2 regions of the Micromonospora haikouensis genome follow, and region 2 is predicted to be linked to the other one. Evidence: riboswitches for the same ligand, from Rfam matches in the RefSeq annotation. Region 2 holds a riboswitch; the other holds the start of a gene.

Region 1 (15,305 bases), on a different contig from region 2:
CGCTCGCCGGTTCGCTGATGGCGGCGTCGCTGGACCGGTCCGGCCCGCCGGCCGTAGGCCGGCGGCTGCGCCGCCTGTTGCCCTCGCTGTGGGTGCTGGCCGCGGTCTTCGTCCCTGCCATGCTGCTCACCGGGCTGCCGCTGACACCCAAGGTGCTGCTGTGGGCGTTCCCGGTCGCCGACCCGCCGGCCAACTACTGGGGGGCGCTGGCGCTCAGCGTGATCTGGTATCTGCGCGACTACCTGTGGTTCGTGTTCGCCTCGCCCGTCGCCCTGTGGCTGTTCCGGCGGGCCCCGTGGCCCACCCTGCTCGCCCCGTACGCGCTGCTGGCCACCATCGAGTTCGGACTGTTCCCCGCCGCGCCCACCGTGCTGCGGGAGTTCGGCCTCTACTTCGGCGCGTGGCTGCTCGGCTTCGCCCACCACGACGGCCTGCTGCGGCGTACGGCCAATCGGGTGCTGGTCCCGGCGGCGCTGGCCCTCGGCGTCGCCGGGGCGGCCTGGATCGCCACCCATCCCGGGCCGCGCGGGTACGACCTGAACGACATCCCGCTGGGCAACGCGTTGTGGTCGGCCGCGTTCATCCTCGTGGCGATCGGCCGGGCCCCGGCGTCGGCGGCCTGGGTGGACCGGTCCGCCGTGGCGGGCCGGGCGGTGACGGTGCTGAACCGGCGGGCGCTCACCGTCTACCTGTGGCACATGCCGTTCGTGGTGGCGCTCACCCCGCTGGTCGACGTGGTCGGCTGGTCCCATCAGGACCCGGTGGGCCTGGCGATCCGGGTGGTGCTGGTCTTCGCGCTGGTCGGCGCGGTCACCGCGGCGGTCGGCTGGGTCGAGGACGTCGCCGCCCGCCGGCCCCCGGAGCTGTTCCCCGGCGGCGCTCGCCCCGAACCGCGCACCCGAACCGGGGCCGGAGCGGGAGCCGGAACCGGGGCCGCCGCCGGCCGCCCCGTGCCGGCCGGCGGCAGCCCCGTGCCCGTCAGCCCGGCGCCGGCCGGCTACGACCGGGCGGTGCTGCCCGCGCCCCGCGCCCCCGAGGAGCACACCCTCAAGCTCAGCGCGCGGTGACCGTCACGTTGCCGCTGTCGGCGGCCACGTCGAGCAGCAGCGACGCGCCCGGGTCGTCGACGATGCCCAGCTCGGCCTCGCCGGAGTCGACGTCCGAGCGCACCCGGTACCGGCCGGCGGGCACGACGAGCTGCACGTCGCCGCTGGCGGCGTGCGCCCGCACCGAGGCCGGGACGGCCAGCTCGACGGTGACGCCGCCGGATTCGGCCTCGGCGTCCACCTGGCCGCCCAGGCGGCTGCCCGTGATGTCGCCCGACGAGGTGCGCAGGGTCGCCGGGCCGCGTACGTCGTCGACCTCGACGTTGCCGGAGCTGGCCTCGGCGCGGACCGCCCCGGTCGCCCGGGTGATCTCCAGGTTCCCCGAGTCGAGCCGGAAGTCCACCTCGCCGACCCGGCTCAGCACCACGTTGCCCGACCCGGTCGCGCCGCTCACGGCGACGCCCTCCGGGGCGTTCACCTCGTAGGAGATCGTGCAGCGCGAGCCGCAGTCGGTGTCGAGCACCAGCTCGTCGCCCCGGATCTCGTACCGGGCCTCGGGCTGGTCGCCGTGGTAGCGCAGCACCCGCTTGATCCGCACCTGGCCGGCGGGGCCGCCGCCGACGACCGTCACGTCGCCCGAGCCGGGCAGCACGGTGACCCGGGCGATCCGCGTCGACTCGACGTCGTCGAAGTCCAGCCGGCGCAGCGACAGGTTGTCGCACCCGGCGAGGAGGATCAGGGCGGCGGCGACGGCCCCGACCGCGACGGCGCGGGCGGGGACGCCGCGGGTGGGGCGGGTGGCGTGGGCGGTCGGGTGCGAGGCCATGGCCGGCACGCTACGGCCGGTCCGGCCCGCCGCGCATCGGGGATCACCCGCCGGGCACCCCGATTCGACCCTGATTCCGTGGGCCGGGAGAGAATGATCGGATGGCCGGGTACCGCCGACAGCTCTACCGCGACGACGCGGTGGTCCTGCGCGTGCAGAAGCTCGGCGAGTCCGACCGGATCATCACCCTGCTGACCCGCCGGCACGGGCGGCTGCGCGCGGTGGCCCGGGGGGTCCGCCGCACCACCAGCAAGTTCGGTGCCCGGCTGGAGCCGTTCGGCCACGTCGACGTGCAGCTCGCCGGCGACCCGAAGGGCAACACCGGCAGCTCGCTGCACAGCGTCAGCCAGGTCGAGGGGATCGACCTGTACGGCAAGCGGTTCCTCGGCGACTATCCGCGCTACACGGCGGCCAGCGCGATCGCCGAGACCGCCGAGCGGCTCACCCCGGTCGAGCGGGAGCCGTCGCTGCGGCTGTTCCAGCTCACCCTCGGCGCGCTCAAGTCGCTCGCCCGGGGCGAGCACGCCACCACGCTGGTGCTCGACGCGTACCTGCTGCGGGGGATGGCCCTGGCGGGCTGGGCGCCCGCGCTGACGGCCTGCGCGGTCTGCGGCACCCCCGGGCGGCACCGGGCGTTCTCCGTGCCGGCCGGGGGCGCGGTCTGCCCGGACTGCCGGCCCCCCGGCGCGGCCCATCCCGCCCCGGCGACCGTCGACCTGATGTCCGCGCTCACCACCGGCGACTGGGTGCTCGCCGACGCCACCGAGACCGGCGTACGCCGGGAGTGCAGCGGCCTGGTCGCGGCGCACCTGCAGTGGCACCTGGAGCGCGCGCTACGCTCGCTGCCGCTGGTCGACCGGGGCGGCCCGACGGCCGGCGGTGCCGCCGCCGTGGACAGGGGGAAGACCGAGTGATCCGATCGATGAGGGCCGGCCGGCGTGAGCCGGTGCCGCCGACTCCGCACCCGTCGGGCGCCCGGCCCCCGGCGCTGCCGGCCGACGCCCTGCCCAAGCACGTCGCGATCGTCATGGACGGCAACGGCCGGTGGGCCAAGGAGCGGGGGCTGCCCCGCACCAAGGGCCACGAGCAGGGCGAGCACAGCCTCTTCGACACCATCGAGGGCGCGATCGAGCTGGGCATCCCCTACCTGTCGGCGTACGCGTTCTCCACGGAGAACTGGCGGCGCTCCCCGGACGAGGTCCGGTTCCTGATGGGCTTCAACCGGGACGTCATCCGTCGCCGCCGCGACCAGCTCGTCGACCTGGGCGTGCGGGTCGTCTGGTCGGGCCGTGCCGGCCGGCTGTGGAAGAGCGTCATCTCCGAGTTGCAGACGGCCGAGGAGATGTCCCGGGGCAACTCGACGCTGACGCTGCAGTTCTGCGTCAACTACGGCGGGCAGGCCGAGATCGCCGACGCCGCCGCCGCGATCGCCCGCGACGTGGCGGCCGGCCGGCTCGACCCGGAGCGGGTCACCGAGAAGACCGTGGCGAAGTACCTCTACCACCCGGAGGTCCCCGACGTGGACCTCTTCCTCCGCCCGTCCGGCGAGGAGCGGATCTCCAACTTCCTGCTGTGGCAGACCGCGTACGCGGAGCTGGTGTTCCTCGACACCCTCTGGCCCGACTTCGACCGCCGCCACCTGTGGTACGCGTGCGAGCTGTACGCCCAGCGGGACCGCCGGTTCGGCGGGGCGCTGCCCAACCCGGTCGCCCCGCCGCAGCCCTGACCGGTCCGCAGCCCTGACCGGCCCGTAGGGACGCTTACCGGCGCGGCCGGTGGGGTATCACCTCCGGCAACGGACCCGACGGCGGAGGTGAACCCACATGATTCAGAAGCGGATTGCCCAGTGGGCGGTCATGGCGGTCGCCGTGCCGCTGGCGGCGGCCGGCGCGCGCCGGCTCAGCCACACGCTGGAGGCCCGGCGCGGCCCGACCGGCGTGACCCGGATGCTGACCAGGGGCGCCGACCTGCTGCGCCCGCAGAAGACGAAGCGCCGCCGGTTCTTCTGACCCGACCGGTTCTCCCCGACCCGACCGCGCCGGTGCCGCCCCCGAACCCCGGGGGTCGGCACCGGCGCGGTGGCGCTGCGGCTCAGGCCTCCACTTCGGAGCGGCCCTCGGTGGCCCACAGGGTGTGGAACGAGCCGTCCCGGTCCACCCGGCGGTAGGTGTGCGCGCCGAAGTTGTCCCGCAGCCCCTGCAGCAGCGCGGCGGGCAGCCGCTCGGCGCGCAGCCCGTCGAAGTACGCCAGCGACGACGAGAACGCCGGCGTCGGCACCCCGGCCCGTGCCGCGTCGATGACGACCCGCCGCCAGCTCGGCACGCCCGCGCTGACCGCCTCGGCGAAGTACGGCGCGACCAGCAGCGACGGCAGCTCCGGCTCGGCGTCGTACGCCTCCTTGATCCGGTCCAGGAAGCGGGCCCGGATGATGCAGCCGCCCCGCCAGATCGTGGCGGTGCCGCCCAGGTCGATGTCCCAGTCGTACTCGCTGCTGCCGGCGCGGATGTGGTCGAAGCCCTGCGCGTACGCGACGATCTTGCTGGCCAGCAGCGCGCGCCGCACGTCCTCGACGAAGGTGTCGCGGTCCTCGACCTGCCACTTCTCCCCGGCGTCGCCGAAGGCGCGGCGGGCGGCCTCGCGCTGGCCGGCGTGCCCGGACAGCGACCGGGCGAACGTCGCCTCGGCGATGCCGGTGATCGGGATGCCCAGGTCGAGCGCGCTCTGCACCGTCCAGCGGCCGGTGCCCTTCTGCTCGGCCTGGTCGAGCACCACGTCCACGAACGCCCGGCCGGTCGCCGCGTCGGTGTGCCCGAGGACCTCGGCGGTGATCTCGATGAGGAACGACTCCAGCTCGCCGGTGTTCCACTCCCGGAAGATCTCCGCGATCTCCGCCGGGCTCGCCGACAGCCCCGCCCGCAGCAGGTCGTACGCCTCGGCGATGAGCTGCATGTCGGCGTACTCGATGCCGTTGTGGACCATCTTGACGAAGTGGCCGGCGCCGTCGGGGCCGATGTGCCGGCAGCACGAGGTGCCGTCCACCTGCGCGGCGATCTTCTCGAACATCGGGCCGAGCTTCGCGTACGACTCGGCGGAGCCGCCCGGCATGATGCTGGGCCCGAGCAGCGCGCCCTCCTCGCCGCCGGACACGCCGGTGCCGGAGAAGTGCAGCCCCTTGGCGCGCAGCGCCTCCTCCCGCCGCCGCGTGTCGGCGAAGTGGGCGTTGCCGCAGTCGACGATGATGTCGCCCTCGTCGAGCAGCGGCACCAGCTCGTCGATCACCGCGTCGGTGGGTGCGCCCGCCTTGACCATGATGATCACGGCGCGGGGGCGTTCCAGCGAGCCGACGAAGTCCGCCAGGGACTCGGACGGCACGAACGTCCCCTCGTCACCGTGCTCGGCGACCAGGCTGCGGGTCCGCTCCGGCGACCGGTTGTGCACCGCCACCGTGAACCCGTTCCGGGCCAGGTTGCGGGCCAGGTTCCGGCCCATCACCGCCAGCCCCGTCACGCCGATCTGCGCCGTCGCCTGTTGCGTCATCCGTACCCGCCACCTCTCGCGTCGCCTGTAGTGCTGCGACGGTATCGCGCCGCCCGCCGGGCCGGGACCGGTGGTCGACGCGGTGTCACAGTGTGGTGGCGTCCGCCCCGCCGTCGCCGCGCTGACCTGCGGGTCAGCCGATCAGCGGGCGGAACGTGCCCAGGGCGACGCTGACCGCCAGCGCCGCCCCGGCCAGCGCCGCCGCCCCGGCGACCAGCAGCCCGTCGGCGGGGCCGAACCGCTGCCGCCGGGCGACCGTGCGCGGCGTGGCCGCGTCGAAGCCCCGGGCGTCCATCGCCACCGCCAGCCGGGTGCCCCGCCGGATCGCGCCGACCAGCAGCGCGAACGCGGTCGAGACGAACAGCCGCAGCCGGGCCACCGGGTTACGGCCGGCGTCCACCCCGCGCGCCCGCCGGGCCATGCTGATCATCTGCCACTCCTGGCCGAGCAGCGGCACCAGCCGGAACGCCGCCAGCGCGCCGATTGCGAAGCGGGCCGGGGCCCTCGCGTTCTGCACCAGCGCGTCGGCCAGGTCGGTCGGGTCGGTGGTGGCGAAGACGATCACGCCGGGCAGCGCCACCGCGAGCATGCGCAGGGCCAGCCCGAGCGCGGTCAGCAGCACCCCGCTGGTGACCGCCACCGGCCCCGCCTCGACCAGCGTCCGGCCAGTGCGCTCGGCGGCGAACAGGACCAGGGTCACCACGATGCCGGCGGCGCTGAGCAGCAGCGGGGCGGCCCGGCGGGCGAGCACCCCGTACCGGATGCCGAACAGCGGCAGCACGGCCAGCTCGACGCCGATGGCGACGGCCGGCGCCACCGGGTCGAGGGTGGCGAGCAGGGTGAACGAGAAGACCAGCGCGGCGGCGACCTTCGCCACGGGGTTGCGCCGGGCCAACGGGGCGCCGGGCACGGCCACCGGAGAGATGCTGATCACGCCGCCACCGCCCGTCTGCGGCCGGTGCCGGTCACGCCGCCACCGCCGCCGGGTCGCGGGCCAGGGTGAGCCGCCGGTCGGCCAGGGCCGCCACGAAGTCCGCGTCGTGGGTGACGGCGACGACGCCGTGCCCGCCGTCGCGCAGCTCGGCGAACAGGTCCACCAGCTCCAGCCAGGTGCGCCGGTCCTGGCCGAAGGTGGGCTCGTCGCAGACCAGCAGGCGGGGCGCGGTGGCCAGGGCCGTCGCCACGCTCAGCCGCCGCGCCTCCCCACCCGAGAGGGTGTACGGGTTCGCGCGCGCCAGCCGGGCCAGGCGCAGCCGGTCCAGCAGCCCGTCGACGGTGGCCCGGACGGCGGCCTCGCCGTGGCCGGTGCGGCGCGGGCCGAGGGCCAGCTCGTCGTAGACCGTGCCGGTGACGAACTGGTGCTCCGGGTCCTGGAAGACCGACCCGATCCGGCGGGCCAGGGCGGGGGCCCGCCAGCGGTGCGGCGCGGTGGCGGCGTCCCGCCCGGCCAGCTCCCGGGTCGCCGCCACCTGCCCGGCCCCGGGCCGCAGCAGGCCGCCCAGCAGCAGCGCCAGGGTCGACTTGCCCGCACCGTTCGGGCCGAGGACGGCGAGCGCCTCGCCGGCGCGTACCGCCAGGTCGGTCGGGGCGAGGCGGGGCGGCAGGGCGGCCCCGTCGGCGGTGAGCAGCGCCTCGCCGGGGGCGGCGGTGGCCCGCCGGGGCGGCACCGTCCGGCCGGGCACCCAGACCCCCTCGGCGGCGAGCGCGTCGCCGTGTGCGGCGAAGACGGCCTCCGGCGGCCCGTCGGCGCGCACGCCGCCGCCCGGCTCCAGCACCACCACCCGGTCGACCAGCGGCAGCGCCTCGGCGACCCGGTGCTCGACCAGGACCAGCGCGGTGTCGGCGGTGACGGCGTCGGCCACGGCCCGGCGGACCAGCGCCGCCCCGGCCGGGTCGAGGTTGGCGGTCGGCTCGTCGAGCAGCAGCAGCCCCGGCCGCGGGGCGAGCGCTCCGGCCAGCGCGAGCCGCTGCTGCTCGCCGCCGGAGAGGGCGGCGGTCGGACGGTCCCGGTCGTACGGGAAGCCGACCCGGCGCAGCGCCTCGTCCACCCGGGGCCAGATCTCACCGGCGGGCACGCCCCGGTTCTCCAGCCCGAACGCGACGTCGTCGCCGCAGCGGGCCATCACGAGCTGGCTCTCCGGGTCCTGGAAGACGATGCCGACCCGGTCCCGGTCGGCGCGGGGATCGACGCCGTCGACCTCGACGGTGCCCTCCTGCTCGCCCGAGTCGTCGGACAGCAGCCCGGCCAGCGCGGCCAGCAGCGTGCTCTTGCCGGCCCCGGAGGGCCCCAGCAGCAGCACCCGCTCGCCGGCCTCGACGCTCAGGTCCACCCCGCGCACCGCCCAGGCCCGCCGCCCGGCGTGCCGCCACCCGAACCCCCGCAACACCACCCGTGCCGTCACCCGTCCCCCTTCCCGGTCGGCCTGTGGACGCTCCCGCTAGATCGGGGTGCGGGCGCGGGCGGCGGGGAAGCGGTCCAGGGCGCCCGTGGTGAGCAGGGCGCGCAGGAGGGCCCACGCGCCCGCGCCCGCGATGATCGTGGCGCTGACCACGGTGAGCAGGGCGTACGGGAGGCGGTAGCCGGTCAGGTCGTACTCGGCGTTCCACACGAGGAAGTCGAACAGGGCGGCGCCGACGCCGGTGAGCGCCCCGGCGAGCAGCGCGGTCGGCAGCCGGAAGGAGCGGTAGCGGAACGCGGCGAACGCCAGCTCCGCGCCGAGGCCCTGGACCATGCCCTGCGGGATCACCGTGCCGGCCCACTGGCTGCCCAGCAGGGCGGACAGGACGGCGGCGACGGTCTCGCAGTACAGGGCCGCGCCCGGCTTGCGGATCACCAGGCCGCCGAGCACGGCCGGCATCAGCCAGACGCCGTAGAGCAGGGTCTGCGCGGGCGGGAAGAACGCGAACGCCCCCTCGGTGGCGCTCCAGACCAGGCCCCAGGCCCAGAAGATGACGCCGAAGGCGACGGCGATCACCGAGGCGACCACGATGTCGATCGTGCGCCAGCGGTTGCTGTCGGTGTGGTTCATGGTGGCTCCCAGTCCTTGACGAACCAGGAGAAGACGCACGCCGCGCCCGGTGGCACCGGACGTCGACGCGGCTGGAGGTCGACCGAACTCCCTGCGCTGGCATTACCCAGATCAGGTTCGAGGGTCTGCGGGCGGTGCCCGCACTCTCAGCGCTGTGCGCTCCCCTGTCGGATGTGAAGTTGTCTCCCCGACGCTAACACCCGGGAAGATCACCGGGCAAAGTGATCTTTCCGCAGCTCACCAGGGAGGATCCCGGAACCCGGTCACCGCCGTTTCGGCGTCGTTCATCGACCCGGCCCGCTGGGCGCGATAGTGTCGCGCCGCCGAACCTCACCCGCCTCCAGGGAGCAGACCGTGGCGTCGACGACCGACAGCTCCGCGCCGCCCGTCGGCCCCGACGGACGGGCCCCGGCGACGGGGCCGGGCGGCGGGGACGGGCCGGACGTACCCCAGGGGGAGGCGGCGTCGGGCGGGCCGCGACGGTCGGTCGGCGGCCGGATCGGCTCGGTCGAGGTGCTGGCCGCGCTGCTGGTCCTGCTGATCGTGTTCCGCGCGCCGCTGACCGACGCGCTGTCCGCGCCCCGGCTGCAGACCTGGACGACGGTCTTCGTCTCGGTGCTCGTGCAGGCCGTGCCCTTCCTGGTCTTCGGGGTGCTGCTCTCGGCGGTGATCGCGGTCTTCGTGCCGCGCTCGTTCTGGGCCCGGGCGCTGCCGCGGCACCCGGCCCTCGCGGTGCCGGTGGCCAGCGCCGCCGGCGTGGTGCTGCCCGGCTGCGAGTGCGGCTCCGTGCCGATCGCCGGGTCGCTGATCCGGCGCGGCGTCACCCCGGCGGCGGCCCTGGCGTTCCTGCTCGCCGCCCCGGCGGTCAACCCGGTCGTGCTCGCCGCCACCGCCGTCGCCTTCCCCGGCGCACCGGAGATGGTGCTCGGCCGGGCGGTGGCCAGCCTGGTCGTCGCCATGGTCATGGGGTGGCTCTGGCTGCGGCTCGGCCGCGCCGACTGGATCCGGCTGCCGCGCCGGCCCGAGCTGGACGGGGCGTCGCGCGGCGCTGCCTTCTGGGCGGCCGTGCGGCACGACGTCGTGCACGCCGGGGGCTTCCTGGTCGTCGGCGCGATGGCCGCCGCCAGCATCAACGTGCTGGTGCCGGAGCGCTGGCTGCAGACCCTCGCCGACTCCCCGGTGCTGTCGGTGCTGGCCCTGGCCGTGCTCGCCGTGCTGCTGTCCATCTGCTCGGAGGCCGACGCCTTCGTCGCGGCGTCGCTGTCGCAGTTCTCCCTCACCTCCCGTCTCGTCTTCCTGGTGGTCGGTCCGATGGTCGATCTCAAGCTGATCTCCATGCAGGCCGGCGTCTTCGGCCGCCGGTTCGCGGTCCGGTTCGCCCCGGCGACGTTCGTGGTCGCCGTCGGCGTGGCCGGCCTCGCCGGGGCGGTGCTGCTGTGAACCGGCAGGCGCAGGCCGTCGTCCTGCTGCTGCTCGGCGGCGCGGTGGTCCGGGCCAGCGTCACCGACCTCTACCTGCGCTACGTCAAGGAGGGGCTGCGGCCGTTCCTGATCGCCGCCGGGCTCGTGCTGATCGCCGCCGCGGTCATGACCCTGTGGTACGACCTGCGCCCCGCGCCGCGCGGCGACGCACCCGCGTCCGGCGGCGACGGGCCCGCGTCCGGCTCCGGTTCCGGCGGGCAGCCGGAGGACGACGACGGGCACGGGCACGGCCACCACGGGCCGCGCGTCGGCTGGCTGCTCCTGCTGCCGGTGCTCGGGCTGCTGCTGGTCGCCCCGCCGGCCCTCGGCTCCTACGCGGTGGGCCAGGCCGGCACCGCGCTCGCCGGCCAGCAGCAGTCGGACTACCCGCCGCTGCCGCCGGGCGACCCGGCCCCGGTCACCGTCCTCGACTACGCCTCCCGGGCCCTGTTCGAGCGGGGCGCGTCGATCGGCGAGCGGCGGGTCCGGCTCACCGGGTTCATCGCGCCCGGCCCCGACGGGCAGCCCATCCTGGCCCGCATGGTGCTCTCCTGCTGCGCCGCCGACGGCCGCCCCGTCAAGCTGGGCATGACCGGCGACGTGCCCCTGGGCCTGCCGCCCGACACCTGGGTCGAGGTCACCGGCCGCTACAGCGACCGGGTCGGGCGGGACCCGGTCAACGACGCCGAGATCCCCTACCTCGCCGTGGAGTCCTGGCGGGAGGTGCCCGCCCCGAGAAACCCGTACGAGTGACCGGCCCCGCCCTGGGTAGGCTGCCGATCATGCGGGTCGACGCGCGAGGGCTGACGTTCGAGGTGCACGCCGGAGGGCCAGCCGACGGCGAGCCGGTGCTGCTGCTGCACGGTTTCCCCCAGCACAGCGGCGAGTGGGACGAGGTCACGCCGGCGCTGCACGCCGCTGGGCTGCGCACGTACGCGCTCGACCAGCGCGGCTACTCGCCCGACGCCCGGCCGGCGGAGGTCGAGGCGTACCGCATTCCCGAACTGGTCGCCGACGCGGCGGCGGTGCTCGACGCGCTGGGCGTCGACGCGGCCCACGTGGTGGGGCACGACTGGGGCGCGATCGTCGCCTGGGGGCTGGCCGCCGCCCACCCCCACCGGGTGCGCACCCTCACCGCCGTGTCGGTCCCGCACCCCGCCGCGATGGCCCACGCGCTGGCCACCGACACCGAGCAGAAGGCCCGCTCGTCGTACATCGCCCTGTTCCGCAAGCCCGGCAAGGCCGAGAAGGTGCTGCTGGCGTTCCGGGCCGTCGCCCTGCGCCGGCTGCTCGGCGGCATCGGCGACGCCGCCCGGGTCGCCCGGTACGCCGACCCGATGCGCGCCCCGGGCGCGCTGACCGCCGCCCTGAACTGGTACCGCGCGATGTCCGGGAAGGACCTCGCGGCGGTCGGGCCGGTGTCGGTGCCCACCACGTACGTGTGGAGCGACCGGGACACGGCGGTCGGCCGGGTCGCCGCCCGGGCCTGCGCCGCCCACGTCACCGGCGACTACCGCCCCGTCACGCTGGCCGGGGTGTCGCACTGGATCCCCGACGAGGCGCCCGGCCCGCTGGCCGAGGCGATCCTGGCCCGCACGGCCACGGCCCGATGACGCCGGCACCGGCCGCCCGGCCGCACACCCGCGCCTCGCTCGCCGCGCAGCTCACCGACCTGGGGGTACGCCCGGGCGCGGTGGTGCTCGTGCACGCCGGGCTGAAGGCGCTCGGGTTCGTCTGCGGCGGCGCGCAGGCGGTGGCCCTCGCGCTGCGCGACGTGCTCGGCGAGCGGGGCACGGTCGTGGTGCCCACCCACACGCCGGAGAACAGCGACCCGGCCGAATGGACCAACCCGCCGGTGCCGGCGCACTGGTGGCCGGTGATCCGGGCCGAGACGCCCGGCTTCGACCCGGCGGTCACCCCGAGCCGGTTCATGGGGGCGCTGGCCGAGACCGTCCGGGGCTGGCCGGGTGCCCGGCGCAGCGACCACCCGCAGGTCTCCTTCGCCGCCCTCGGGCCCGCCGCCGAGCGGATCGTGGCCGGGCACCGGCTGGCCGGCATGCTCGGCGAGGACTCGCCACTGGGCCGGCTCTACGACGCCGACGCCGACGTGCTGCTGCTCGGCGTCGGCCACGACTCGAACACGTCGCTGCACCTGGCCGAATACCGGCAGCCCGCCCCGCCGAGGCGACGGGAGGGCGCGGCGGTGCGGACCCCGGACGGCGGCCGGCGCTGGGCGGGGTGGGACGACATCGTGCTCGACGAGAGCGACTTCCCCCGGCTCGGGGCGGCGCTGGAGGCGACCGGCGCGGTGCGGGTCGGCCCGGTCGGCGACGGGACGGGGCGGTTGATGCGCCAGCGGGCCGCGGTCGACTTCGCGGTCGACTGGCTGGCCCGCCACCGGGCAACGGTGGCCGGCGGCCGGACAAGGACCGACGGGACCGGCGAGACGCCGGACGGCAGCCGGGGGACGGAGGACGACGCATGACGATCAGCGCCGAGGACTACCTGGCGGTGGTGACGGAGACGATCGGCCGGGTGTCGGCCAGCCAGCGGGAGGCGGTGGGCCGGGCGGCCGACCTGATCGCCGACGCGCTGCGCGCCGACGGGGTGGTCCACGCGTTCGGCACGGGCCACTCCGAGGCCCTCGCCATGGAGATCGCCGGCCGGGCCGGCGGCCTGGTGCCGACCAACCGGATCGCGCTGCGCGACGTGGTGCTGCGCGGCGGGGCCCCGGCCGACGTCCTGGGCCCGCTGCTGGAGCGGGATCCGGCGGTGGCCCACCGCCTCTACGAGCTGGCCCCGGTCCACCCGTCCGACGTGTTCGTGGTGGCCTCCAACTCCGGGGTCAACGGGGCGATCGTGGAGTTCGCGGCGCTGGTGACCGGGCGGGGGCACCGACTGGTCGCCATCACGTCGGCGCAGCACTCGGCGCGGATGGCGTCCCGGCACCCGTCGGGGCGCAAGCTGGCCGACTTCGCCGACGTGGTGCTGGACAACGGCGCACCGTACGGCGACGCGACCCTGCCGCTGCCCGGCGGCGGCGCGGTCGGCGCGGTCTCCTCGATCACGGCGGCCCTGCTCGCGCAGCAGGTCACCGTCGAGGTGGTGGCCCGGCTGCTCGCGGCGGGGGAGCCGCCCCCGGTCTACCTGTCGGCCAACATCGCCGGCGGCGACGCGCACAACGACGCCCTGGAGGCCCGGTACGCGGGCCGGATCCGCCGGGGGGCGTGACCGCTTCCGATCGGGTTCGGCCGCGCCCCGCCGCCCCGCGCGGGCGCGGGCGTGAATGGGTTTCGTCGTCGATCCGATCGGGCAATGGCGATGCTGCCGGCGGGCCGCACCCGCCGGCAGTACCGTCGCCCCCGGAGGTAACGCGTGTCCAAGGAAACCGAGCGGCAGCGCTGGCAGCGCAACTTCGCCGACCTGCTCCAGGAGTTGCGGGTCGCGCAGACCGGTGTGCAGATCCTCTTCGCGTTCCTGCTGACGCTGCCGTTCAGCAACGGTTTCACCAGGACCAGCGACTTCCAGAAGGACGTCTACATCGTCGCGCTGCTGTCGGCCGCCGCCGCCACCGCGATGATCATCTCCCCGGTGGCCTTCCACCGGGCGCTGTTCCGGCAGGGCCGCAAGCCGGAGCTGGTCCGCTTCGCCCACCGGATGGCCAGCGGCGGGCTCGCGTTCATGCTGGTCTCGATGGTCAGCGCGGTCCTGCTGATCACCGACTTCGTGCTGGACCGGGGCATCGCGTTCGTGCTCACCGCGGTCACCGCCGTGTGGTTCCTGACCTTCTGGGTCTTCCTGCCGTTCGCCCGCCGCAACTGGGGCGAGGACGACATCGACGACGACGATGACGACCCGCAGACGCTGACGGGCGACTGACCGCGCCCGCTGCGACCAGCGGTGACGCTGTCGGAAATCCGAAGTGCACGCGACGCTACCCCTGGGTAACAACCGGGGGTAGCGTCGCTCGTGAGTCGAGCACGTCGACGCATCCGGACCGAGGTTCGAGGAGGCAGCCGTGACCACGACGCAGAACAGCCGACCCGCGCCCGACCCGGCGGAGGGAGCCACGCCGGACGCCGGCCCGCAGCCGGTGCGGGGGAGCGCGGCGGCGGACGACGCCGGCCCGACGCCGGCCCAGGGAAGCACCGGGCCGCTGCCGGCGGAGGCCGGGCAGGTGTCCGAGAAGGAGGCCCGGCAGGTCGCCGAGGCGGCCCGAGAGTCGGCCTGGGACCGGCCCAGCTTCGGCAAGGAGCTGTTCCTCGGGCGGTTCCGGCTCGACCTGATCCACCCGTGGCCGCGCACCGATCCGGCCGAGGACGCCCGCGCCGAGGAGTTCCTGGGGCGGCTGCGCGCGTACCTGGCCGCCGAGGTCGACGGCGCGGCGATCGAGCGGGACGCCCGCATCCCCGACGAGGTGTTCCGGGGCCTGGCCCGGCTCGGCGCGTTCGGCATGAAGATCGACCGGAAGTACGGCGGGCTAGGGCTGAGCAACCTGCACTACTGCCGGGCGCTGATGCTGGCCGGCTCGGTCAGCCCGGCGATCGGCGCGCTGCTGTCGGCGCACCAGTCGATCGGCGTGCCGCAGCCGCTGAAGATGTTCGGCACCGACGAGCAGAAGCAGCGCTTCCTGCCCCGGCTCGCCGCCGGCGAGGTGTCGGCGTTCCTGCTCACCGAGCCCGACGTCGGCTCCGACCCGGCGCGGCTGGCGACCACCGCCGAGCCGACCGCCGACGGCACCGGCTACCGGCTCAACGGGGTGAAGCTCTGGGCCACCAACGGCACCGTGGCCACGCTGCTGGTGGTGATGGCCCGGGTGCCGGCGACGCAGGGGCGGCGCGGCGGGATCACCGCGTTCGTCGTCGACGGCGACGCCGAGGGCATCACCGTGGAGCGGCGCAACGAGTTCACCGGTCTGCGCGGCCTGGAGAACAGCCTCACCCGGTTCCACGACGTGTTCGTGCCGGCCGAGAACGTCATCGGCGGCGAGGGCAAGGGTCTCAAGATCGCCCTGACCACCCTCAACACGGGGCGGCTCTCGCTGCCGGCGATGTGCGTCGGCGCGGGCAAGTGGTCGCTGAACGTGGCCCGGGAGTGGGCCGCCGACCGCGTCCAGTGGGGCCGGCCGGTGGGCGAGCACGAGGCGGTCGCCCAGAAGCTCGCCTTCGTCGCCGCCACCACGTACGGCATGGAGACGATGCTCGACCTGTGCTGCCTGCTCGCCGACGACGACCGCAACGACATCCGGATCGAGGCGGCGCTGGTCAAGCTGTACGCCAGCGAGATGGCCTGGAAGATCGGCGACGAGCTGATCCAGATCCGGGGCGGGCGCGGCTACGAGATCGCCGACTCCCTGGCCGCTCGGGGCGAGCGCCCGGCGGCGGTCGAGCAGCTGCTGCGGGACCTG
Region 2 (15,305 bases):
GTAGACCGGGCCGCCCATCGGGGCGCCGCCGCCGCCGATCTCGGGGAAGCGCGGGTCACCCGCGTAGCCGTAGTCCACGGTCGCCGGGATGGCCGGCGGCAGGTTGGTCAGGCCGGTGTTGTTCGGCGAGTCGTTCACCGGCGCGGCGCAGTTGAACTTCGCCCCGCTCGGCCCGTTCGGGAAGGTGTAGTCGTTGTACGCCTTGTTGTTGCCGGTGCAGTACGGCCAGCCGTAGTTGCCGGCGGTGGCGACGATGTTCCACTCCACCAGGCCCTCGGGGCCGCGGTCCGGGTTGGCCGAGTTGGCGTCCGGTCCGTAGTCGGCGACGTAGAGGGTGTCGGTCTTCTGGTCGACGCCGATCCGGAACGGGTTACGGAAGCCCATGCCGAAGATCTCGGGGCGGGTCTTCGCGGTGCCCGGCGCGAACAGGTTCCCCGTGGGGATCGTGTAGGTGCCGTCGTCCTCCGGGTGGATCCGGATCACCTTGCCGCGCAGGTCGTTGGTGTTGCCGGCGCTGCGCTGCGCGTCGTAGTCCTGCCGGCCGGCCCGCTCGTCGATCGGCGTGAAGGCGTTCGACTCGAACGGGTTGGTGTTGTCGCCGGTGGCCAGGTACAGGTTGCCCTTCGAGTCGAAGGTCATGCTGCCGCCCGCGTGGCAGCAGGTGTTGCGCTGTGTGTCGACCTGGAGGACGACCTTCTCGGTGGCCTTGTCGATGGCGTCACCGTTGACGGTGAACCGGGACAGGTAGTTGCGGGGGCCGCCACCGGCCGGCGCGTAGTAGAGGTAGATCCACTTGTTGGTGGCGAAGTCCGGGTCGAGGCGGAGGCCGAGCAGGCCGTCCTCGTTGCCGGTGAAGACGTCCAGCTTGGTCGCGGTGACCGTGTTGCTGGTGTCCGGCTTGATGATCTGCACCCGGCCGTCACGCTCGGCGTAGAACACCCGACCGTCCGGAGCGATGTCCAGCTCCATCGGGTTGTTGGTGTTGCTGTCCAGCGTCACCTTGTCGAAGTTCGAGGTCTTCGAGGCGCCGCAGTCGGCCTTCTCCACGCCCGCGGCGGTGCGGATGCCGCCGAGCAGGTGGGCGAGGAACTCGGGCTCCTGGTACGACTGCTGGGTGTGGCCGCCACCGGTGTACCAGGCCCGGCCGCCGTCGTAGTCCTGGCACCAGGCGGTGGGGTGGTCGGCGCCCATCGCGCCGCTGCCCGGGGTGTAGGACTTCTCGTCCAGGCTGGCCAGGACGTGCACGTTGGAGCGCGGGTTGGTCCGGAAGTTGTACCACTCGTCGAACCGGGACCACTTGTCCGGCAGCGTGGCCGTGGACGGGTGGGCGTGGTCCTCGACCTTGACGGTGGCCTGCTGGTTGGCGGGGTGGTTGTTGAAGTACGCGCCGACCAGCTTGCCGTACCAGGGCCAGTCGTACTCGGTGTCCGAGGCCGCGTGGACGCCGGCGTAGCCGCCGCCGGCCTTGATGTAGCGCTCGAACGCGGCCTGCTGGTCGGCGTTGAGGACGTCACCGGTGGTCGACAGCCAGATCACGGCCTGGTACTTCGCGAGGTTGGCGTCGTTGAACGCGGCGCCGTCCTCGGTCGTGTCGACGGTGAAGCCGTTGTCGGTCCCGAGCTTCTGGATCGCGGCGATGCCGGCCGGGATCGCGTCGTGCCGGAAGGCGGCGGTCTTGGAGAAGACGAGCACCGAGAACGGGTCGGTGGCGGCTGCCGCTGCGGGGGCCGCCAGGGGCGCCGCCTGCGCGGCGGCCGGTGCGGCCTGCGCGGGGGTGCCGGCGACCAGGCCGGTGGCGACGAGGGACAGGCTGAGAAGTGAGGAACTGAGGATGCCGCGAGGTATGCGGCGGCGGCGGGATGGAGACACTCCATGCTCCTTTTGTCCGAGCTGGACAGTGGTGGGCTCGGGGACGACTTCGCCGCAGACCGTCCCCGGTCGGTGCGGTGCCTGGGTCAGACCAGGGCCCAGGCACCTTGTAACGTCGGTGCGGGCCCAGGCCCGCACCTGTCGGACCGGTACGCGAGGGGGTCGCATACCGCTGGTCGGTGCGCGGCCACGCCAGGGCCGCTCACCGGTCGGATCGGGTGCGCGGCCACGCCAGGGCCGCGTACCGGTAGGTCGGTGCGGGCCACGCCGAGGCCACGCGCCGAAATATGTCGATCGGTTGAACAAATTAGCGCCGCTGGACTCGTTTCCGGCAAGGCGTCGGCGTGTAACGATTCGGTATCGGCGATCGACCTATCCGGCGCATGCGGAGGAATGGGGAGAAGCGGCTCGCCGGCCGGCTGACCGTGGTCTGGACCACCGGTCGGATCCCTTGGCGGATCAGCCGATTCGTCGTACGGTGACACGGACGTAACCCACGGGAGCCCGGTGTACCGGGCTGAGAGGGGGGCTGGAGCCCCCGACCGTCGAACCTGATCCGGGTAATGCCGGCGCAGGGAGGAGAGTTGCCGTGCCGTCCCTTGGGCGACTGCATCTGATCACCGACACCCGGCCGGGGCGGGACCCGCTCGCCGTGCTTCGCGCCGCCCTGCCGGTGGCCCGCGCCGAGCTGGTCGTCCAGGTCCGCGTCACCGACGACGCCACCGACCGCGAGGCGTACGACCTGGCCCGGCGGGCGGTCGCCCTCTGCGCCCCGTACGGGGCGATGTGCCTGGTCAACGACCGGCTGCACGTGGCGCTCGCGGTCGGCGCCGCAGGCGGCCACGTCGGCGCGGACGACCTGCCGGTCGCGGCGGCCCGCCGGGTCCTCGGCCCCACCGCCGTGCTCGGCGCGACCGCCCGCGCACCCGGGCCGGCCGCCGAGGCGGTGGCCGGCGGGGCGAGCTACCTCGGCGTCGGCCCCTGCCACGCCACCGACACCAAGGCGGGCCTGCCGGACCCGATCGGCCCCGAGGGGGTACGCGCCGTGGCCGGGGCCGTGGCGGTGCCGGTGATCGCCATCGGCGGGGTGACCGCCGCAGCGGTGCCGGCGCTGCGCGCCGCCGGGGCGTACGGGGTGGCGGTGGTCGGGGCGCTCTCCGCCGCCGCCGATCCCGCACGGGCCACCGCCGAGCTGCTCGGGGCGCTGACGTGCTAGCCCGCGCCGAGGTGCCAGCCCGCGCCGACGGGTTAGGAAGGGACCCTTCCTATGCAGAAGGCGTTGACCGGGGGCCCTTCCTTACCGACGTGGCGGTGGTGGGGGGCGGGGCCGTCGGGCTGGCGGTCGCGTGGCGGTGCGCGGCGCGCGGGCTGCGCGTCACCGTGCACGACCCGGCCCCCGGGTCGGGCGCGTCCCACGTCGCGGCCGGGATGCTGTCGCCGGTCGCCGAGGCCTACTTCGGCGAGCGGGAGCTGACCGGGCTGCTGGTCGCCTCGGCCGCCCGCTGGCCCGCGTTCGCCGCCGAGCTGACCGCCGCCAGCGGCGTCGACCTCGGATACCGCACCGAGGGCACCCTCGTCGTCGGGCTCACCGGCGACGACCTGGCCGAGGCACAGCGGCTGTGGTCGTACCAGCGGGACCTGGGGCTGCCCATCAGCCCGCTGCGCCCGTCGGAGCTGCGCGACCGCGAACCGGCGCTCGCCACCCGGGTGCGCGGCGGCGCGGTCGCCCCCGGCGACCACCAGGTCGACCCCCGGCGGCTGGTCACGGCGCTGCGCACCGCCGCCGAGCGGGCCGGCGCGACCCTCGTCACCGGCGCGGTGCGGGCGCTGTCCGACCTGGACGCCCGGGTCACCGTCGTCGCCGCCGGCTGCGGGGCCGCCGCGCTCACCGGGCTGCCGGTCCGGCCCGTCAAGGGCCAGATCCTGCGGCTGCGCGCGCCCGACGGCGGTCCGCCGGGCTTCCGGCACGTCGTCCGGGGGTACGCCGACGGCGAACCCGTCTACCTGGTGCCCCGCGAGGACGGGGAGGTGGTGGTCGGCGCGACCGTCGAGGAACGCGCCGACACCGACGTCACCGCCGGGGCGGTGCTGCGGCTGCTCCGCGCCGCCGTGGATCTCGTCCCCGAGCTGGCCGAGTACGAGCTGGTCGAGGCGACCGCCGGGCTGCGCCCCGGCACCCCCGACAACGCCCCGATCATCGGGCCGCTGCCCGGCCGGCCCGGCGTGCTCGTCGCCACCGGCCACCACCGGCACGGCATCGTGCTCACCCCGCTCACCGCCGACCTCGTCACCGAGCTGGTCGTCGCCGAGCCCACGGCCCCCGCGACGGCGGACCCGCTGCTCGCCCCCTGCACCCCCGAGCGGTTCGCCGGCCAGCGCCGGCCCGGCTGACCGTCGTCACCCCGACCGACCCGACCGATCCGCGCGACCGATCCGCGTCACCGGTCCGCGTCACCGGTCCGACCGCGCCGCCGCCGACCCGGCCGATCGCGTCCGGCCCGGCGCATCCCGTCCCGGTGGCGGGCCGAGGACGCATCCGAGGAGGAGCACCCACATGGAACTGACGGTGAACGGCACCGGGCGTACGCTGCCCGCCGGCGCGACCGTGGCCGACGCGGTCGGCCTGGTCACCGACGAGCGGCGCGGCCTCGCCGTCGCGGTCAACGGCGAGGTCGTGCCGCGCGGCGGCTGGCCGGCGACCCCGCTGCGCGACGGCGACCACGTCGAGGTGCTCAGCGCCGCCCAGGGCGGGTGACGACATGTCCCACGAGGGCTCCTCGTTCGAGCTGGGCGGCGTGACGTTCGGGTCCCGGCTCATCCTCGGCACCGGCGGCGCGGCCAGCCTGCACGCGCTGGAGCAGGCGATCCGGGCGTCCGGCACCGAGCTGGTGACGCTCGCGCTGCGCCGCGTCGACACCGCCCCCGGCATGGGCGGCGGGCTGCTCGACCTGCTGGACCGGTGCGGGGTGCGGCTGCTGCCGAACACGGCCGGCTGCTACACGGCCGGCGAGGCGGTGAAGGTGGCCCACCTGGCCCGCGAGGCGTTCGACACGGACTGGGTGAAGCTGGAGGTGATCGGCGACGAGCGCACGCTGCTGCCCGATGGGGTGGAGCTGCTGCGCGCCGCCGAGACCCTGGTCGCGGACGGGTTCACCGTGCTGCCGTACACGTCGGACGACCCGATCCTGGCCCGGCGGCTCGCCGACGTCGGCTGCGCGGCGGTGATGCCGGCGGGCGCGCCGATCGGCTCCGGACTGGGCGTGAACAACCCGCACCACATCCGACTGATCCGGCAGAGCGTCGACGTGCCGGTGATCCTCGACGCGGGGATCGGCACGGCGTCCGACGCGGCGCTGGCCATGGAGCTGGGCTGCGACGCCGTGCTGCTGGCCAGCGCCGTCACCCGCGCCGCCGACCCGGTCGCCATGGCGAGCGCCATGCGGTACGCGGTCGAGGCGGGCCGCCTGGCCCACGGGGCGGGCCGCATCCCGCGCCGCTTCCACGCGCTGGCCTCCACCCCCGACGAGGGAAGGCCAGCCCTATGACCCCACCCCCCACCCCGCCTCTTGCGGATCTTGGAAGGAAATGGCCCCTCCAGGGGCCGGAATCTTCCAAGATCTTGCCGCCGACGCCCTGCGGCGTCGTCCTGCTCGCCGATCGGGGAGGGGACGCCACGGGAGGGAGCGCGCCGGGGGCGCTCGTGCGGGTGGTGGTGGGTGCCGTGGCCGGGGGAGTGCGCTGGGTGGTGCTGCGGGAGAAGGACCTGCCCCGCGCCGAGCGGGCCGCGCTCGCCGCGCACCTGCGCCCGATCCTCGCCGAGGCCGGCGGCACCCTGGTCGTGGCGGGCCCCGACCCGCTCGGCGGCGACGCCGTGCACCTTCCGGCCACCGGCCCGTACCCGCCGCCGCGCCCCGGCCCCGCCGGTCGTCCCCGCCCGTGGCTCGTCGGCCGCTCCTGCCACGACGCGGCCGAGCTGGCGCGACTGACCACCGAGGACTACGCGACCCTCTCCCCGGTGTATCCGAGCAGGTCGAAGCCCGGCTACGGCCCGCCCCTCGGGCCGCGGCGGCTCGGCGAGCTGATCCGGTTCAGCCCCGTGCCGGTCCTCGCCCTCGGCGGCATCGAGACCCCGGAGCAGGTGCGCGCCTGCCTGGCGGCGGGCGCGGCGGGGGTGGCGGTGCAGGGCGCGATCATGCGCGCCCCGGACCCGGCCGAGGCAGCCGCCACGCTGACGACCGCCTGGGCCGAGGCGCGAGCCGGCCAATCGTGCGCGGAGACGCCCCAGCCCTCAACCGGGACCACCGCCGCAGCCCTGGTGGACCGAGCGAGCGAGGCGACCAAGTGACCCCGACGACCGTGCTCACCATCGCCGGCTCCGACTCCGGCGGGGGCGCCGGCATCCAGGCCGACCTCAAGGTCTTCGCGGCGCTCGGCGCGTACGGCACCAGCGTCCTCACGGCCGTCACCGCACAGAACACCCGGGGCGTGGACGCCGTCCTGCCGCTGCCGCCGCGCACCGTCACCGAGCAGCTCGACAGCGTGCTCGGCGACTTCCGGGTGCGGGCGGTGAAGACCGGGATGCTCGGCAACCCGGCCGTCGCCGACGCGGTCGCCGACGCCGCGCGGGCGGGACGCCTGCCGCACCTCGTCGTCGACCCGGTGCTCGTCGCCACCAGCGGGCACCGGCTCGGCGTGGTCGAGGCGGTCGAGCGGCTGCTGCCGTACGCCGAGGTGGCGACGCCGAACTGCGCGGAGGCCGCCGCCCTCACCGGACGCCCGGTGACCACGGTCGAGGAGATGGTGGCCGCCGCCGAGGCCCTCGCCGCCGGCGGCCCGGCGCACGTGGTGGTCACCGGCGGCGACGTGGACGCGGCCGGCGAGTCGGTGGACGTGCTGGTCGGCGGCGGGGCGACCACGCTGCTGCGCGCCCGGCGGGTGCGCACCCGGCACAGCCACGGCACCGGCTGCTCGTTCTCGGCGGCGATCGCCGTGCGGCTTGCGGCCGGGGATCCGGTGCCGGCGGCGGTCGCGGCCGCCAAGGAGTACGTCACCCGCGCGCTGACCGGCGCGCGGGACTGGGAACTGGGCGCGGGACGCGGCCCGCTGGACCACTTCGGCTGGTCCTGACCACCACCTGGGAGGCAGTCATGCAGGCACGACGCAAGGTCTACGTCGAGGGGGCCCGGCCGGACGTCCGGGTGCCGTTCGCCGAGGTCGACCTGACCGGCGACAACCCGCCGGTCCGGCTCTACGACACCTCCGGCCCCGGCTCCGACCCCGAGGTGGGGCTGCCGCCGCTGCGCGGACCGTGGATCGCCGAGCGCGGCGACGTCGCGCCGGTGCGGGGGGCGGGCACCCCGCTCGCGGGCGCGGACGGGAAGCGCCCGACGCAGCTCGCGTACGCGCGGGCCGGGGTCGTCACCCCGGAGATGGAGTTCGTGGCGATCCGGGAGGGGATGGCCCCGGAGTTCGTCCGCGACGAGATCGCCGCCGGCCGGGCGGTCCTGCCGCTCAACGTCAACCACCCGGAGTGCGAGCCGGCGATCATCGGCAAGGCGTTCCTGGTGAAGGTCAACGCCAACATCGGCACCTCGGCGGTCACCTCCTCGGTGGCCGAGGAGGTGGAGAAGCTGACCTGGGCCACCCGGTGGGGCGCGGACACCGTGATGGACCTGTCCACGGGCAAGCGGATCCACGAGACCCGCGAGGCGATCGTGCGCAACTCGCCGGTGCCGATCGGGACGGTGCCGATCTACCAGGCCCTGGAGAAGGTCGGCGGCGACCCCGTAAAGCTGAGCTGGGAGGTGTTCCGCGAGACGGTGATCGAGCAGGCCGAGCAGGGCGTCGACTACATGACGGTGCACGCCGGGGTGCTGCTGCCGTACGTGCCGCTGGCCGTCGACCGGGTGACCGGGATCGTCTCCCGGGGCGGGTCGATCATGGCGGCCTGGTGCCTGGCGCACCACGAGGAGAACTTCCTCTACACCAACTTCCGCGAGCTGTGCACGATCCTCGCGCGGTACGACGTGACGTTCTCCCTCGGCGACGGGCTGCGCCCCGGCTCCATCGCCGACGCCAACGACGAGGCCCAGTTCGCCGAGCTGCGCACCCTCGGCGAGCTGACGAGGATCGCCTGGGAGTACGACGTGCAGGTGATGATCGAGGGCCCCGGCCACGTGCCGATGCACAAGATCAAGGAGAACGTGGACCTCCAGCAGGAGTGGTGCCACGAGGCCCCGTTCTACACCCTCGGCCCGCTGACCACCGACATCGCCCCCGCGTACGACCACATCACGTCGGCGATCGGCGCGGCGATGATCGGCATGTTCGGCACCGCGATGCTCTGCTACGTCACGCCCAAGGAGCACCTCGGCCTGCCCGACCGGGACGACGTGAAGGCCGGCGTGATCGCGTACAAGATCGCGGCGCACGCGGCGGACCTGGCCAAGGGCCACCCCGGCGCGCAGGCGTGGGACGACGCGCTGTCGAAGGCGCGGTTCGAGTTCCGCTGGTCCGACCAGTTCAACCTCTCGCTGGACCCGGAGACGGCGCGGTCGTACCACGACGCGACCCTGCCGGCCGAGCCGGCGAAGACCGCGCACTTCTGCTCGATGTGCGGCCCGAAGTTCTGCTCCATGAAGATCACCCAGGAGCTGAAGGAGTACGCGGCGCGCGGCATGCAGGACAAGTCGGCGGAGTTCGTCTCCTCCGGCGGCCGGGTGTACCTGCCGCTGGCCTGACCCCGGCCCGCGCCCCGCCGGGCTGGCCTTGCCGGGCCTGCGCCCGGAGCCATGTCGGCGACGTGGGGGTATCCCGTCGAGGCTTACCCCGCCACGTCGCCGACATGGCGGCGGGGTCAGTCCCGGTGGTGCCGGCCGGAGGGGCGCAGCGAGCGCCGGTCGGCGTCCGTCGACCCACCGTCCTCGCCCGACACGGGGCGGGCGAGGCCGGTGACCCAGTCGACGTACTCCTCGTCCTGCGCCGGCAGCGGTTCCGGGTCGTGGCGGTCGTCCCGCTCGGCCGCCGGGCCCACGTCGTCTCCCGCCCGCGTCCGGCCGCGCCGGAAGAGGGGCCGCAGGAGCCGGGACCGGCCGGCGGGCGCGTCCTCCGGAGGCGTACCGGCCGCTGCGGGGAGGGCGGCACCGGGCTCGCCGGCCGGTCCCGTCCCGTCGGCGGGGGCAACGCCTGTCCCGTCGGTGAGGGCCGCGCCGGTCGTCCTCGCCGCGGCCTGCCAGAGCCCGCCCGGTTCACCCGGTTCGCTGCGTGGAAGCGGCGTCTCGCCGACCACGTGGCGCTCGGGCGCCGGCCTGGCGAACCGCCGGGCGGCGTTGCCGAACGCGTCCCAGCTCGCCGCCTGGTCGAGGTCGGGCAGGGGCAGCCGGGGGCGGGGCCGCGGGGCCGGCTCGGCGGCCTGGCCGGTCAGGGCCGGGTCGATCAGTCCGCCGGTCGAAACCGGGTCGATCAGTCCGCTGGTCAGGGCCGGGCCGGCGGCCTCGCCGGTCCCGCTCACGCTGGTGGCCTCGCCCGCCGATGCGGCGGGGACCTCACCTGCGGCGGCGACCTCACCGCCCTGGGCGGGGCCGGCGGCCTCGCCGCCTTCGGTGAAGGTGGTGGGCCCACCGGCCTGGGCGGGGGTGGCGGGCTCCCCGCCCGGGGTGGCATCGACGCCCCCGCCGCTCGGGGTCGGACCGGTCGCCTCGCCGGTCCCGGCCGCGTCGGTGGGCTTGGCCGCGTCGGTGGGCTTGGCCGCGTCGGTGGGTCGGGCGGCGGTCGTGCCGGAGGCCATCGGCCACTCCCAGTGGGCGGGGGGAGCGCCCGCCGGACCGTCGACCCCGACCCGGTCCCGGCCCTCGTCGCCCCGACTGCGGGGGCCTCCGCTGCGGGCGGCGTCGCCGGTGCGGTCGTCCGGCAGCGGGTCGCCGATGGTCGCCGGGACCCGGCGGGCCGTGGTCGCGCCCGGTTGGGCGGCCAGGTCGGCCGGGCCGTCGGGCCCGTCGGCGTCGCCGGCCACCGGCGGGGTGGGCCCGGTCGGCAGCGGCCGGAGAATGTCCGTCGGCTCGATCGCGCCCTGCTGCCCGCCTGCGCGGGGCGAGCCGGGCAGGCCGACGCCGCGTCCCCTGGTCAGGCCGGCGGCGCGCATCCCGGACAGGGCCGCGCGGAGCGTCCCGGGCGGGCGGGCACCGAGCGCTCCGGTCAGGGGCGCACCCCCGGCCCCGGACAGGTCGGCCGTCGGCACGCCGGCCGCCGGATCGACGCCGCCGGCCGGCCCGTCGGCCAGCGTATCGGCGCTGGCGGAGCGGGCGAGGAGGGGCCAGCGGGCCAGGGCGGCGGCCGTGGCGCCGAGCAGGCCGGTGGCGACCGCGAGCAGGGCACCGTAGTAGGGCGCGAGCTGGTACCGGTCGGCCGAGTCGCCGGGGCCGGCGGTCAGGTAGGCGAAGGCGACCAGCACGGGGCCCGCCGCCCCGGTCGCGCCGGCGATCAGCGGCGGGTGCCCACGTCGGCGGGCCAGCGCGCCGGAGGCCGCGCCCGCGAGCAGGGCCACCAACGGCAGGACGATGGTGGCCAGCCCCTGCGCCGCGTCGGCGGCGAGCCAGCCCGGCTCGAACACCCCCAGGCGTACGGTCGGCAGCGGGCCGGTGCCGACGAGGGCCGGCAGGGCCGAGACCAGGGCGACGAACCAGACCGTGCCGGCGACCGCCGCGACGTTCCAGCCCAGCGGCGGGCGCAGCAGCACGGCGAGCGCCGCGCCGGCGCCGACCACCGCGCCGAGGGTCGCGCAGATGCCCATCGCCCAGACCGGGTCCACACTGTTGAGCTGGGTGGCCCGGGCCGGCTGCATGCACAGCGGCGCGACGACGGTCGCGCCCAGGGCCGCCGCGCCGGCCAGGGCGAGCCGCCCGGTCGTGGTGCCGGTGACCGGGTCGGCGCTGACGAGCCGCTCGGTTACCACCGCGCCGACCACGGCGGCGAGCGCCGCGCACCAGCCCACCCAGACGAGCTGGGCGGGCCACCGGTTGACGGTGGCGTCGGTGAAGTCGCCGGCGATCCGCACGATGCCGAAGCCGTACGCGACGCCGAGCTGGCCGGCCCCGGCCAGCATGCTCACCCCGAGCGCGGTGGACAGCGGCTTGCCCCACGTCCGAAAGGCCATGTCGGGCACGTTACGGCCCGGTGCGCCCGATCGCCACCTTGGCACCGCGCGGCGCGCCCGACGCGCCCGGCCTGGGACTACTTGAGCTCGACCAGCCGCGCCAGGTACGTCGTATCCCCGACATTGGTGAGCATGTGGACGGCACCCGGGTCGCGGTAGACGACCCCGCCGGTCGGCTCGTCCGCGTCGATGGTGGTGCCGTCGATCGTCTGCACCACGTTCTTCGCGCCCTGGACGGCGATCACCAGGTACGGGTGGTCGTGCCGGTGCAGCGGCTGCCGCTCGCCCGGCTCCAGCCGGATGTGCCACACCCGCACCCGGTCGTTCTCGTAGACGATCTCCTGGCCCACCGGGCCCAGCTCGGTTCCGTCGATCACGTCGGTCATGCGGTCAGCCTCCAGTGGCGGGAGCGTCGGCGTGCCCCAGGTGCGGGAGCACCTCGGCGGCGACGAGCTCCAGGTGGTCGAGGTCGGCGAGGTCGGTCAGCCGCAGGTGCACCCGGGTCGCCCCGACGGCGGCGAACTCGCCGATCCGGTCGACGAGCCGGGCGGGCGAGCCGACCACCGCTTCCTCCGGCGGCAGGGCGCTCTTGGCGTGCAACGGCGCGGCCCGCAGCCGCGCCTCGGCGTCGGTGCGCCCGATCGCCACCGCGATGGCGGCGGAGAGGACGAGCGGTGCCCGCCCCGACGCCGGGCGGCCGTGCCGGTCGCACGCCTCGACCACCCGCTCGTACGCGGCGGCGGTCTCGGCGACGCTCTTGAACGGCACGTTGAACTCGTCGGCGTACCGGGCGGCCAGTTCGGGCGTGCGCCTGGGGCCGCTCCCGCCGACGATCACCGGTGGGCCGGGCCGCTGGACCGGCTTGGGCAGGGCGGGCGCGTCGACCAGGCGGTAGTGCTCGCCGGTGAAGCTGTACGTCTCGCCGACGGGGGTGCGCCACAGGCCGGTGATTACTTCGAGCTGCTCGGCGAGCCGGTCGAAGCGCTCGCCGACGGCGGGGAACGGGATGCCGTACGAGGTGTGCTCCCGCTCGTACCACCCGGCGCCGATGCCCAGCTCGACCCGGCCGCCGCTCATCTGGTCGACCTGGGCGACCATGACGGCGAGCGGCCCGGGGAGCCGGAAGGTGGCCGAGGTGACGAGGGTGCCGAGCCGGATCCGGGTGGTCTCCCGGGCCAGCGCGGCGAGGGTGAGCCAGGCGTCGGTGGGGCCGGGCAGGCCGGGCTCGGTGCCCAGGAACTGGTAGTGGTCGGCCCGCAGGAACCCCTCGAAGCCGCCCGCCTCGACGGCCCGGGCGAAGCGCAGCTGGTCGTCGTAGGTGGCGCCCCGGTGCGGCTCGGTGAAGACGCTGACCCGCATGGTCACCGCCCCTCCGCGCCGGCCCCGGTGGCGGCGGGCGCGGCGGGGGCGTCGCGTTCCATCAGCAGCTCGTGCAGCTCGGCGCTGACCCGGGCGACGTCGGCGAGGTGGGCGTTGCGGCCGAGGGTCCGGGGCCGGGGGATGTCGACCTCGACGATCGCGCGGATCCGGCCCGGCCGAGGGCTGAGCACGACCACCCGGTCGGCGAGCAGCACCGCCTCGTCGATGGAGTGGGTGACGAAGACGACGGTGGCCCCGCTGGTCATGTGCACCCGCTGGAGCTCACCGGAGAGCTCCTCGCGGGTGAGCGCGTCCAGGGCGGAGAACGGCTCGTCCATGAGCATCACCCGGGGGTCGCCGATCAGCGACCGGCACAGCGAGACGCGCTGCTGCATGCCGCCGGACAGCTCGTGCGGCAGCCGCTTCTCGAACCCGGCGAGCCCGGCCAGGTCGAGCAGCTCCCGGGCGCGCTCGCGGTGCCCGGCCCGCTTCCAGCCGAAGATCTCCACGGGCAGCAGCACGTTGTCCAGCACCGACCGCCAGGGCAGCAGGGCGGGGCGCTGGAACAGCATGGCGATGTCGCGGCGGGGGCGGGTGATGGGCGTGCCGGCGACGGTGATCTCCCCGGCGGTGGCCGGCAGCAGGCCGGCGATCATCCGCAGCAGGGTGGACTTGCCGCAGCCCGAGCGCCCGAGCACGGCGACGAATTCGCCCTCGGCGACGTCGAGGTCGATGCCCCGCAGCGCCTCGACCCGGCCGGCCCGGCCGTCGAAGGTGCGGGACACGCCGGACAGTCGGATCATCGCCGGTGTCCTCCCTGAGTGGACCATCAGGATCGCAGCTAGGGTAGCCCGCCGCCGTCCGGACGCAACGGTCCGGGGTGGAGATCAGTTCGTTTCCGTTCCGAAACACACACTCCTCGCTACACCGGCAGGTCTCTTGCGTAGTCTGTGCCGGCGAAGAGTCCCCTCACGACGATGGCGTCGGCTCCCCCCTCTGTCGACGCCGTTGCTCTCGACGACCCGCCCGGAGGCGCATCGCCCCTGGTCGGAAAGGACATGGTGCACAGATGAACAGGCTGACCCGCACGGTCGCCGCGGCCCTCCTGGCCTCCGCCCTCACCCTGGTGTCCGCGTGCAGCAGCGACTCGGACGCGTCCGACGCCAAGGGTGGAGACGGCAAGTCACTGGAGAAAGTGACGTACCTCACTTCCTTTGGCAACTTCGGGCGGGACTCCTACGCCTGGGTGGCGAAGGAGAAGGGCTTCTTCAAGGAAGCCGGCTTCGACGTCGAGATCAAGCCCGGTCAGGGTACGGGCGCGGTGATCCAGACCATCGTCGGCGGTCAGGCCGACTTCGGCCCCATCGACCTCACCGGTGGTCTGCTCCAGCTCGGCAACGGCCAGGCCAAGGACTTCGTCGCCGTCGCGGCGATCCAGCAGCGCACCATGGCGGCCATCGTGACGGTCGAGGGCAAGAACATCGCCTCGCCGAAGGACCTGGAGGGCAAGAAGCTCGCCGACGCTCCGGCGTCCGTGGTCCGCAACCTCTTCCCGACGTACGCCCGGCTCGCCGGCGTGGACGTCAACAAGGTGACCTGGGTCAACGGCGAGCCGCAGACCCTGATGGGCACCCTCGCCTCCGGCTCCGTCGACGGCATCGGCCAGTTCGTCGTGGGCCAGCCGACGGTCGAGGCGGTCACCAAGAAGAAGGCCGTCCTGCTGCCCTACAGCAACGTGATGCAGGACCTCTACGGCAACGTGCTGATCACCTCCAGCAAGATCGCCAAGGAGAAGCCGGAGATGGTCAAGCGGTTCAGCGCCGCGCTGATCAAGGGTCTGGAGTACTCCCTGGCGAACCCGCAGGAGGCCGCCGAGATGTTGAAGAAGAACGTCGACGCCACCAACCCGGCGGCGGCCGCCGCCGAGCTCCAGCTGATGGCCGGGTACGTCCGCTCCAACAACTCCGGCACCAAGATCGGCACGCTGGACAGCGGCCGGGTCGCCAAGAGCATCGCGATCCTCCAGGGCGCGGGCTCGCTCAAGCAGAACCTCACCCCCGACCAGATCATCGACTTCAACCTCGTGCCGCAGTCCTGACCGGTCCGACAAGTCAGCAGGGGTACGTCCCGCCGGCCTCCGGCGGGACGTACCCCCGTTCCGTTCCCGGCCGCCGCGCCGGATGGATGAGGAGAACAAGATGACCGACCTCCGGTCGCCGGAACCGGCGCTCGCGGGCCCGCCCGTCGACCAGCGCCGCCCCGCCGTGGGGCGCGGCGCCCTCGGCGTCGGCGCGCGGGCCGGCGCGAACGGCCTGCTGCTGCCCGGCGCGGGCCTGCTGGTCGCGTTCGCGGTGTGGTGGCTCACCGCCCGGCTGGAGCTGGTGCACCCCGCCGCGCTGCCCACCCCCGGCTCGGTGCTGTCGGCGTTCACCGACAAGCCGGACCGGATGCTGGAGCACACGCTCGACACCATGCTGGAGATCCTGATCGGCTTCGCGCTCTCCGCCGTGGCCGGCGTCCTGCTCGGGCTGTCGCTGGCCGCCTCGAGCACCGTCGAGCGGATGTTCACCCCGCTGCTGGTCGCGGTCAACGCGGTCCCGAAGATCACCCTGGGGCCGCTGCTCGTGGTGGCGCTCGGCTGGGGTCAGAAGCCGATCCTGACCATGGTCTTCCTGCTCTGCTTCTTCCCGATCGTGCTCTCCACCGCGACCGGGCTGACCACCACACCGTCCGACCTGGCCGAGCTGGTCCGCTCCCTGAACGCCTCCTGGTGGCAGGCGTTCCGCAAGGTGCGCTTCCCGGCCGCGCTGCCGCAGATCTTCGTCGGCCTGAAGGTGGCGATGCCGCTGGCCGCCATCGGCGCGGTGATCGGGGAGTTCCAGGCCGGCGAGAGCGGCCTCGGGTACGTCATCACCCAGTATGCCGG

What was found. Region 2 has a riboswitch for thiamine pyrophosphate ahead of thiE (thiamine phosphate synthase). Riboswitches for the same ligand answer to the same signal wherever they lie in the genome.
Region 1: it holds a riboswitch for thiamine pyrophosphate, as region 2 does, so the genes downstream of both, TK50_RS22030 (ECF transporter S component) here and thiE (thiamine phosphate synthase) in region 2, are expected to answer to the same signal.

What each region holds. Positions count from the first base shown of each region.
Region 1 covers NZ_JXSX01000003.1:75,297-90,601, forward strand. The annotation lists gene TK50_RS21990 (acyltransferase family protein) at 1-1,067, shown strand, start outside; gene TK50_RS21995 (DUF4097 family beta strand repeat-containing protein) at 1,054-1,872, opposite strand; gene recO (DNA repair protein RecO) at 1,974-2,786, shown strand; gene TK50_RS22005 (isoprenyl transferase) at 2,795-3,598, shown strand; gene TK50_RS22010 (hypothetical protein) at 3,696-3,881, shown strand; gene gndA (NADP-dependent phosphogluconate dehydrogenase) at 3,964-5,409, opposite strand; gene TK50_RS22020 (energy-coupling factor transporter transmembrane component T family protein) at 5,543-6,343, opposite strand; gene TK50_RS22025 (ABC transporter ATP-binding protein) at 6,375-7,811, opposite strand; gene TK50_RS22030 (ECF transporter S component) at 7,848-8,438, opposite strand; TPP riboswitch at 8,509-8,614, opposite strand; gene TK50_RS22035 (permease) at 8,937-9,878, shown strand; gene TK50_RS22040 (TIGR03943 family putative permease subunit) at 9,875-10,651, shown strand; gene TK50_RS22045 (alpha/beta fold hydrolase) at 10,681-11,511, shown strand; gene TK50_RS22050 (AAC(3) family N-acetyltransferase) at 11,508-12,383, shown strand; gene TK50_RS22055 (sugar isomerase domain-containing protein) at 12,380-13,129, shown strand; gene TK50_RS22060 (DUF6328 family protein) at 13,274-13,777, shown strand; gene TK50_RS22065 (acyl-CoA dehydrogenase family protein) at 13,917-15,305, shown strand, end outside.
Region 2 covers NZ_JXSX01000002.1:528,905-544,209, forward strand. The annotation lists gene TK50_RS19020 (ThuA domain-containing protein) at 1-1,869, opposite strand, end outside; TPP riboswitch at 2,356-2,464, shown strand; gene thiE (thiamine phosphate synthase) at 2,459-3,085, shown strand; gene thiO (glycine oxidase ThiO) at 3,175-4,260, shown strand; gene thiS (sulfur carrier protein ThiS) at 4,424-4,624, shown strand; gene TK50_RS19040 (thiazole synthase) at 4,629-5,414, shown strand; gene TK50_RS19045 (thiamine phosphate synthase) at 5,411-6,214, shown strand; gene thiD (bifunctional hydroxymethylpyrimidine kinase/phosphomethylpyrimidine kinase) at 6,211-6,996, shown strand; gene thiC (phosphomethylpyrimidine synthase ThiC) at 7,017-8,609, shown strand; gene TK50_RS35475 (hypothetical protein) at 8,726-11,020, opposite strand; gene TK50_RS19065 (cupin domain-containing protein) at 11,098-11,406, opposite strand; gene TK50_RS19070 (LLM class F420-dependent oxidoreductase) at 11,411-12,379, opposite strand; gene TK50_RS19075 (ABC transporter ATP-binding protein) at 12,382-13,182, opposite strand; gene TK50_RS19080 (ABC transporter substrate-binding protein) at 13,449-14,477, shown strand; gene TK50_RS19085 (ABC transporter permease) at 14,578-15,305, shown strand, end outside.